DNA from 3 places in the Bacillus sp. z50 genome. Region 1 is predicted to be linked to each of the others. Evidence: riboswitches for the same ligand, from Rfam matches in the RefSeq annotation. Region 1 holds a riboswitch; each other region holds the start of a gene.
What was found. A riboswitch is a leader RNA that binds a small molecule or an ion and turns the genes downstream of it on or off. The one in region 1 is predicted to bind S-adenosylmethionine.
Positions count from the first base shown of each region.

Region 2: linked by a shared signal. The riboswitch ahead of metK (methionine adenosyltransferase) and the one ahead of AC4G3N_RS04165 (methionine biosynthesis PLP-dependent protein) in region 1 are both predicted to bind S-adenosylmethionine.
Region 3: linked by a shared signal. The riboswitch ahead of AC4G3N_RS11870 (methionine ABC transporter ATP-binding protein) and the one ahead of AC4G3N_RS04165 (methionine biosynthesis PLP-dependent protein) in region 1 are both predicted to bind S-adenosylmethionine.

Region 1 is NZ_JBZFQL010000001.1:884,996-888,280, reverse strand. It holds gene AC4G3N_RS04175 (patatin-like phospholipase family protein) at 1-419, shown strand, start outside; gene AC4G3N_RS04170 (M42 family metallopeptidase) at 467-1,510, opposite strand; SAM riboswitch class I at 1,644-1,748, shown strand; gene AC4G3N_RS04165 (methionine biosynthesis PLP-dependent protein) at 1,932-3,032, shown strand; gene AC4G3N_RS04160 (ABC transporter ATP-binding protein) at 3,175-3,285, shown strand, end outside.
Region 2 is NZ_JBZFQL010000006.1:228,386-231,670, reverse strand. It holds gene pckA (phosphoenolpyruvate carboxykinase (ATP)) at 1-985, opposite strand, end outside; SAM riboswitch class I at 1,364-1,492, shown strand; gene metK (methionine adenosyltransferase) at 1,626-2,825, shown strand; gene asnB (asparagine synthase (glutamine-hydrolyzing)) at 3,022-3,285, shown strand, end outside.
Region 3 is NZ_JBZFQL010000003.1:527,843-531,127, reverse strand. It holds gene AC4G3N_RS11875 (methionine ABC transporter permease) at 1-328, opposite strand, end outside; gene AC4G3N_RS11870 (methionine ABC transporter ATP-binding protein) at 325-1,356, opposite strand; SAM riboswitch class I at 1,470-1,581, opposite strand; gene AC4G3N_RS11865 (O-acetylhomoserine aminocarboxypropyltransferase/cysteine synthase family protein) at 1,676-2,995, opposite strand; SAM riboswitch class I at 3,082-3,186, opposite strand.

The DNA.
Region 1 (3,285 bases):
GTTCGATTCCTTTTTTTGCTCCGGAAATCTCTTATGATGGAAGAATGCTGCTGGATGGCGGTGTTGCCGATCCAATACCGATACAAAAATCTCAAGCAGACGGGAATACGAAAAATATCGTTGTGCTTACTGGGAATAAAGGCTATATGAAAGCATCGTCGCTTGATTGGCTTGGAAAAAGAAAATATAAGAACTATCAAGGGCTGCTAAAGGCTCTTCGCAAACGGCATATCGTTTACAATGACACGATCCGCTATTTGGAGGAACAAGAAGAAAAGGGACTTGTCGTCATTATTCGTCCATTAGTGAAATCAGATGTCAGCCGTGTTGAGCGTAACCCTAAAAAGCTGAAAAAGCTGTACAATCAAGGATATGCTGAAGCCAAGGCTGCTTATGGAAAAATCAAACGGTTATTATAATAAAAACCCATCACTTAAATGGTGATGGGTTAACGTTTAGTATGAAATTAGGCTAATTCTGATTGTAAGTAATTCCAGATTAACTGGGCAGTATGTTCAATAGAGCTGATATGGGTTCTTTCAAAAGCATGTGAAGCATCAATGCCGGGTCCAATTAATCCGTGTATGATATCATAGCCGGCACGGATGGCAGCAGAAGCATCAGATCCGTAAAAAGGATATATATCTACACGGTAATCAATCTTGTGTTGCTTTGCCAATTCGACTAAATGCTGACGCAGGCCATAATGATAGGGTCCGCTAGAATCTTTTGCACAAATGGAAACACTGTATTCATCCGTAGATTGTCCTTCTCCAATTGCTCCCATATCTACAGCCAGGTATTCAACAGTTTCAGCAGGAATGTTGGAGTTTCCGCCATAGCCTATTTCTTCATTATTTGAAATTAAGAAGTGGGTCGTATAGGGGAGAGTGATGCCTTCTTCTTTTAACTGTTTAATGATATACATCAGTATGCCGACACTCGCTTTATCATCTAAATGACGGGATTTAATAAATCCATTGTCTGTCAGTTCAACACGGGGCTCGAAGGAAACAAAATCACCTACAGAAATACCTAGACCTTCTGTATCCGTCTTGCTTTTTGTCACAGCATCAATTCGAACTTCAATCGTTGCATCCTCGCGTTTAATATCTCCCATTTTCTGATAAACATGGACAGAAGTTTGATTTAAAAGAATCGTCCCTGTAAACGTTTTACCTTCAGCTGTATGGATTTTACAATATTCGCCTTCAACAGAATTCCAACGAAATCCGCCGATCATCGATAATTTTAAACGCCCGCTTGGTTTGATTTCTTTCACCATAGCACCTAATGTATCTACATGGGCTGTTAGAAAACGGTGCTTTGAATCATCCTGTCCCTTGATTGTTGCCAATAGGGCACCTTTATTTGTTTTTACTGCAGGTATTCCTTGAGATTGTAAAAACTGTGCTACATGATCAATTACTTCCGTTGTATAGCCGCTCGGACTTGGAATGGATACAAGGTCTTTTATGTACTGGAAAATTTCCTGGCCATTGGCTTTCATGGTTCCGAATCACTCCTTTTTATGTATAGATTTATTATATACCTTTGTTAAAAAGTTGGACAATAAAGGCAGAAATAACTTGCTTTTTTAGCAGTAGGACTGTAAATTTATAGTTAAATAAATATTCTGAAAAATCTTATCAAGAGAGATGGAGGGACAGGCCCTGTGAAGTCTCAGCAACCGCCAATATGGAAAGGTGCTAATTCCTGCAGGAACAATCATTCCTGGCCGATAAGAAGGGACTCACTCTAATGAAAAGTCTTCTTCTTGAAGACTTTTTTCGTTTTTAAGCATATTTTTATTCACTGGGAAAATGAGTGGATGTAAGTAATTCGTAACTTTGATGGCAAATTAGAGCCGGATGAAGGTAAATCAGAGTAACTGTATTTCGGGGATTAATAAAGAGAGAGGGGTCATACATATGACAACAGTTAAAATCGAAACACTCTTAGCTCAAATAGGCAATCGAAGTGAAACACAAACAGGTACTGTTAATCCGCCAGTTTATTTTTCCACAGCCTATCGCCATAACGGAATAGGGGAATCAACAGGGTTTGATTACATAAGAACAGGAAACCCAACCAGAAAATTATTAGAGGAAGCAATTGCCGAGCTAGAGGGTGGTAAACAGGGATTTGCCTTTAGTTCAGGTATGGCTGCCATTCACTCATTGCTATGTTTATTTTCTCCAGGTGATGAAATAGCCGTCTCTGCCGATCTGTATGGAGGGACATATCGGTTATTTGAGCAAATATGGAAGACGTATGGCATCAAATTTAACTATTGCCATACATATGAAGATTTCGCTGAATCCATTACGGAAAATACGAAGGCCTTCTTTATAGAAACACCGACAAATCCGCTTATGCAGGAAATGGATATTAAAGAAATTGCTCAACTGACCCAATCTAACAATCTACTGCTCCTTGTGGATAATACGTTTTATACACCCATTTTGCAAAGACCGATTGAGCAGGGAGCAGATATTGTTGTCCACAGTGCCACCAAATATTTAGCAGGACATAATGATGTATTGGCTGGATTAATTGTCTCAAAGAGTAAAGAGGTTGGTGCGCGCCTAGAAGAATATCAAAATGCAACAGGCGCTGTACTGCCGCCATTTGACTCCTGGCTTGTGATGAGGGGAATGAAAACATTGAGCCTAAGGATGAGGCAGCATGAGGAAAATGCTAAGATAATCAGCCGATTTTTAAGAGAAAGAGAAGAAGTGACAGATGTCCTTTATCCTGGTAAAGGGGGGATGATATCGTTCCGGCTGAAATCAGAGGAATGGATCAATCCATTTTTAAAAAGCCTTCGCATCATATCTTTTGCTGAAAGTCTGGGTGGAGTAGAAAGTTTAATGACGTACCCTGCTACACAAACACATGCGGATATCCCTGAGGAAGTGCGTACACAAAATGGAGTCTGTAATTGTTTGCTGCGCTATTCTGTTGGGATAGAGCATGCGAATGATTTGATTGATGATCTTATTCAAGCTTTTGAATCATTATCGGTTTAGGTTATTAGAAATTTGAACTTTACAGGCATTTAGGTGCATCATGAAGGATTCCAGAAGTAATACCTAAAAAGGATAAATTAGAAAATTATGCAAATTAACGACCCGTTTTGATATACTATACCAAAATGGGTCTTTGGGGAGAATGAAAATGGCTGAACTGGTGATTTCTATTAGCAATCTTCAAATGCATTATGGATCGAAAGAAGTACTTCGAGGAATTAATCTTGATGTAAACAAGGGACAAATTATTGGC
Region 2 (3,285 bases), on a different contig from region 1:
TCTGCATGGCTTCGATAGGGTAAGCTGCCCGGGTATTTTCAGTTAACATTCCATTATCATAGTCAGCAATTCTCGTATCTTCATCTACAACCACATTCTCTAGTACAGAACCAAAGCGTATGGCATTAAAAATTTGAGGCTCTTTTTCCTGTGTGAGATTGATGCATTTTGCGTAACAGCCGCCTTCAATATTAAATACACCATCAGGAGACCAGCCATGTTCGTCATCACCTATAAGGCGGCGATTTGGATCGGCTGATAAAGTAGTCTTTCCAGTGCCGGATAGGCCAAAGAAAAGAGCTACATCTCCCTCGAAACCTACATTTGCTGAACAATGCATAGAGAACACATTTTTCTCAGGCAACAGGTAATTCATGATTGAGAAAATGGATTTTTTCATTTCACCTGCATACTCGGTGCCTCCAATTAAGACGACTTTTTTCTCAAAAGAAATGATGATAAACGTCTCAGATTGTGTACCGTCCACGAGAGGGTTTGCTTTAAAACCTGGTGCTGAGATAATAGTAAACTCAGGAGAATGATTTTCAAGCTCTTCTTTAGTGGGGCGGATAAACAGCTGATGTACAAATAAATTGTGCCAGGCATATTCATTGATTACTTGTATAGGAAGGCGGTAGTCTGTTGCAGCCCCAGCAAACCCATTAAATACAAATAATTCATCTCGTTTTTCGAGGTAATCGATAACTTTATCATATAATTTAGAGAATGCGTCTTCAGATATTGCTTGATTGACGCTTCCCCAGGCTATTTTATCTTTAGTGGCAGCTTCCTCTACAATATATTTATCCTTTGGAGATCTGCCGGTATATTTACCTGTTTCGGCTTTAATCGCTCCAGTAGATGTGAGGATGCCCTCTTTTCTGGTTAATACTTTTTCAACTAATTGTGGCACTGAAAGCTGAATGTGAATATTATCATGAGTAAGTAATTGTTTCAATTCATTGGAAACTCCTACACTGTTCATAAGGTATCATCCTTTTCCAGAATTTTGGTAAGCATATTATATGGAAAATAGTATAACACATTTAATCGATTTATCCATACTAATTGTGTTAATTTTCAAAAATATGGTTTAATATAGTATATAAGAATAATTATTATTGTTTTCATTGGTGAAAGAATAGGGATATTAGTCAATATTGATGGATAAATAATAAAGTATATTTATTTGAATATTCGTAAATTAATTATATCAATATCATAATTGAAATGCGAATTTTAAGTTCTGACTGTACTTCTTTTAGAAAAAGGATGAAGCTAAAGGTTTATCTTAACAATATATTCCTGTTTATTTATTGACAGAAAATGATGGATAAGATATTATATACATTTGATATGGATACTCTTATCAAGACTCGGTGGAGAGACGAGCTCTATGAAGCCGGGGCAACCTGCAGTTTGATTCCTTATAATGGAAATCACGCAAAGGTGCTAACTTGATGCAAGGTTATAATGCCTTGAACGATGAGAGTGAAAGGCAGATTTCTGAGACTCAGACCTTTCCTCTTTTCTTTATAAAGGGGAAAGGTCTTTTTTCGTATAATCAGGAGATAATTAAAGATAATGAGTAGCCATAAACAGGGAAACTGAAGGAGGAAATATACATGTCTAATAAGAGACATTTGTTTACATCAGAATCTGTAACAGAAGGTCATCCGGATAAAATTTGCGATCAGATTTCTGATTCCATTTTGGATGAAATTTTAGCAAAGGATCCAAATGCGAGGGTAGCCTGCGAAACATCTGTTACCACTGGATTAGTTTTAGTAGCGGGAGAAATCACTACTTCTACTTATGTGGATATTCCAAAAATTGTGCGTGACACAATCAAAGGGATCGGTTATACACGTGCTAAATATGGTTTCGATGCAGAAACATGCGCTGTCTTAACCTCTATTGATGAACAATCTGCAGATATCGCCCAAGGTGTAGACCAAGCTTTGGAATCAAGAGAAGGCACGATGTCAGATGAAGAGATTGAAGCTATTGGGGCGGGAGATCAGGGTCTTATGTTCGGTTTTGCCTGCAACGAAACAGAAGAATTAATGCCTCTTCCTATTTCTCTTGCTCACCAATTATCTAGAAAGCTGGCTGAGGTTCGTAAACAAGAAGTTCTTCCATACTTGCGCCCTGATGGAAAAACACAAGTCACAGTGGAATATGATGAAAATAAAAATCCGGTAAGAATTGATACAATCGTTATCTCTACTCAGCATGACGCGGAAACAACACTGGAGCAAATTAAGAAAGACTTAAAAGAACAAGTAATTAAACCGGTTGTTCCTGCTCACCTTATTGATGAACAAACTAAATATTTTATTAACCCAACGGGCCGTTTTGTTATTGGAGGTCCACAAGGGGATGCAGGCTTGACTGGCCGTAAAATCATTGTAGACACGTATGGTGGATACGCACGTCACGGTGGCGGAGCATTCTCTGGTAAAGACGCTACAAAAGTAGACCGTTCTGCTGCCTATGCAGCCAGATACGTAGCTAAAAATATTGTAGCAGCAGGTCTTGCAGATAAAGCGGAAGTTCAGCTGGCTTACGCGATTGGTGTAGCGCAACCAGTATCTATTTCTATTGATACGTTCGGTACAGGGAAAATTGAAGAGGAAAAATTAATTGAATTAGTACGTGCTAACTTTGATCTACGCCCAGCAGGGATCATAAAAATGCTTGATTTAAGACGTCCGATCTATAAACAAACAGCAGCTTACGGACATTTTGGACGCAATGATTTAGATCTTCCTTGGGAGAAAACAGATAAAGTGGAAGTACTGCGTGCGGAAGCTAACATCTAAGATAAACAGCATAAACATTTCTAGAAAGAGGGATAACCCCTCTTTCTTTTTTTGTCTAAATATGGTAATATTAGGAAGTTGTGATATCGGGTATAATGGATCATATTTTGTCGGGACCCTAGCTTATATCTAAAATCTAATCCTTTGATATTTTTAAAGAAAAACAGTCGAAAGTAAAGGTAGTGAGTGAATAATAATGTGTGGATTTGTAGGATGTATGCATGATCACCAGCAAGCGAATCAGGATTCAGAACTAATTAAAAGTATGAATGACTTGATTACGCATAGAGGGCCAGATGACGAGGGGTATTATATAGATGAACATATCCAGCTTGGTTTCAGAAGACTAAGCATCATTGATATTGAATGTGGACATCAGCCCTTAACGTATGAAAATGAACGCTATTGGATTGTTTTTAACGGAGAAATATACAACTACTTGGAATTGAAAGTAGTGCTG
Region 3 (3,285 bases), on a different contig from region 1:
CATAGAATGGAGCAGCACCTATAATTAAAGCTGGCAAAGCCGCATTGACACCGATAATACTTCCTACTAATGCCTTTGTGAAAGGAATTAACAACACGATTAGAATAATGAATGGAATGGAACGGAATATGTTAACGAAAGCACCTACAATTCCGTAAATCACTTTGTTTTCCCACATATTCCCCTTTGAGGTCAAGAATAATAGCAGACCCAATATAATTCCAAGGAAAAAAGTTGCGATTAATGAGACACCTGTCATATACAAGGTTTCCCATGTCTTTTCATAAATTCGTTCCCAAACTACATTTGGTAATAATGTTTCCATCATTCTGAAATCACCTCCACACCAATTTCCTGATTGTGGAGATAGTCAATCGCTTTCGCCACTTCAGCAGCATCACCGTCTACATGAATAAATAACGTTCCATAGGACCCGTGCTGAGTCTGCGAAATTTTACCCTGTAATATGTTTACATTGATTTTGTAAGAGCGGATAACCTCTGATAAAACAGGGGTTTCAGCTGATTCGCCAATAAAGGATAATTGTACAACTTTCCCCGTCGGATATTCAGCAAGCAAATGCTCAATCGTCTCTTTCGTTTCTTCTGGCTCAGTCACTTGCTGTACAAATCGTTTAGTAATCGGAGCATTTGGTTTTTTAAATACATCAAGTACTTTTCCGCTCTCGACCACTTTCCCCATCTCCATCACAGCAACGCGATGACAGATTTTACGAATAACATGCATTTCATGTGTAATTAATACGATTGTCAAGCCAAGTCTTTTATTTATATCAACGAGCAAATCCAAAATATCGTCTGTAGTCTGAGGATCAAGTGCTGATGTCGCCTCGTCACAAAGAAGAACCTGTGGATTGTTCGCTAATGCGCGCGCTATACCGACCCGCTGCTTCTGACCGCCGCTCAACTGAGATGGATAAGCATTTTCACGGCCATCTAATCCTACCAGACTTACCAGTTCCTTCACTCTTTCTTTACGTACCTTGCTTGGTACGCCCGCAATTTCTAAAGGAAACTCTATATTTTCGCTGACTGTCCTTGACCAGAGGAGATTAAAGTGTTGAAAAATCATACTTATTTCCATTCTGGCTTTTCTTAATTCAGCGCCTTTTATAGCAGCCATATCTTTGCCTGCCACCAAGACACTGCCTTCTGTTGGCTTCTCTAAACCGTTCAGCATTCTAATGAGGGTACTTTTTCCCGCACCGCTGTACCCAATAATTCCAAAGATCTCGCCTTTTTCAATAGATAATGAGACTTGATCCACTGCTTTGACAGCTGATGAACGTTTAAATGTTCCTGAGAAGGTCTTCGATACATCACGTAATGTAATCATGAAAAGTTCACCTGCTCTTTCTATCAACCTATAATTAAAGAATAACTTCAGTTAAACAAAAATGCCTTTCTGCGGAGGCAGAAAGGCATGATTTATTTATAACATGTTCCTTTCTCTCATCTCCCAGGATTTATTATCCTGTGTGAATTGGCACCTTTTCAATCATAAATGATTGCCGGTTGCCGGGCGTCAAAGGGCACTTCCCTCGGCCTCTCTTGATAAGAGTACTTAAACTATTCAATTAAATCTAACTGTTTGCTATCCTATCATGTTGAAGAAAGAACTGTCAACACCAAAGTCTGCATAGCATGTTCAATATTTATTTCACAACCACCTCAGTGGAAGCTATACCTGTTGCTTTTTCAATCGCAAGCTCCAATTCTTCAATTAGATCTTCTGCATGTTCAATTCCAACAGACAGTCTGATTAAATCCTCCTGTACACCTGATGCTTTTAATCCCTCTTCACTTAGTTGCTGATGAGTCGTGCTTGCCGGATGGATAATTAGGCTCTTTGCATCTCCCACATTGGCCACATGGGACCACAGTTCAACGGAATCAATCAGTTTTTTACCTGCCTCACGTCCACCCTTTATTCCAAAAACAACGACTGCTCCAGCACCTTTGGGTAAATATTTCTTCGTTTTTTCGTAATCAGGGTGATCTGAATCTCCTGGATACAAGACCCACGATACAGCCGGATGCTGTTTTAAATAGTCAACTATTAATCTCGTATTGGCTACATGCTCCTTCATCCTCACATGCAGAGTTTCCAATCCGAGAATAAATTGAAAGGCATTGTACGGGCTTAAGGATGGACCTAAATCTCTCAACAGCTGAACTCTGGCCTTCACAATAAATGCTGCTGCACCAATTGCTTCACTGTAAATCAGATCATGATAGCTTGGATCGGGTTCAGTAAAGCCCGGAAATTTAGATGAATTCCAGTCAAACTTCCCTCCATCGACTATGACCCCGCCTAATGTGGTTCCATTTCCAAGCAGCCATTTCGTAGCTGAGTGTACGACGATATCCGCTCCAAACTCAATCGGACGGGATAAATAAGGAGTTGCAAATGTATTATCAATGATTAACGGAATTCCAGCTTCATGAGCAATTTCCGCCACCCGTTCAATATCAAGAACCTGCAGGCTTGGATTTCCAATCGTTTCTCCAAAAATAGCTCTGGTCTTTGATGTAATCGCTTCTCTAAAATTTTCAGTGTCACTTGGATCCACGAACCTTACGTTAATACCATACTTAGGGAGAGTATTGGCAAATAAATTGTAGGTTCCGCCGTATAGAGTGGACGCAGAGATAATTTCATCACCTGCTCCCGCAATATTTAGGATTGAGAGTGTTATAGCTGCAGCACCACTTGATACCGCTAAAGCTCCAATGCCACCTTCTAATTCTGCTATACGTTCTTCGAATACACTTGAAGTTGGATTATGGATTCTAGTATAAATATAGCCAGTTTCAGCTAATCCAAATAAATCCGCAGCATGATCTGTGTCTTTAAATAAATAAGCATTCGTCTGGTAAATCGGCACGCTTCTCGCTCCAGTTACCGAATCCTGCTGCAATCCTCCGTGTATACCTACTGTTTCAAACCGATACTTCTTTTCTTCATTTGCCATTCTACATCTCTCCATTTCATTTTAAATAGAGAAGTGAGTAAATGAAAAAAACCTCTTCACAAGAAGAGGCAGGCATTTTCCATCTCTCCTTATCTCCCGGATTTATATCCGCTGGAATTGGCACCGTGTATTATATAAATACCGGTTGCCGGGCTTCAACGGGCCAGTCCCTCCACCTCTCTTGATAAGAACCAAGTATTAAGTTGTTAAAACTATAGCATATGGAAAAATATGAGTCAATTGATTATTCAGAATTTTTAAATTAAATAACGAGGAGCTTCTTTTACTAT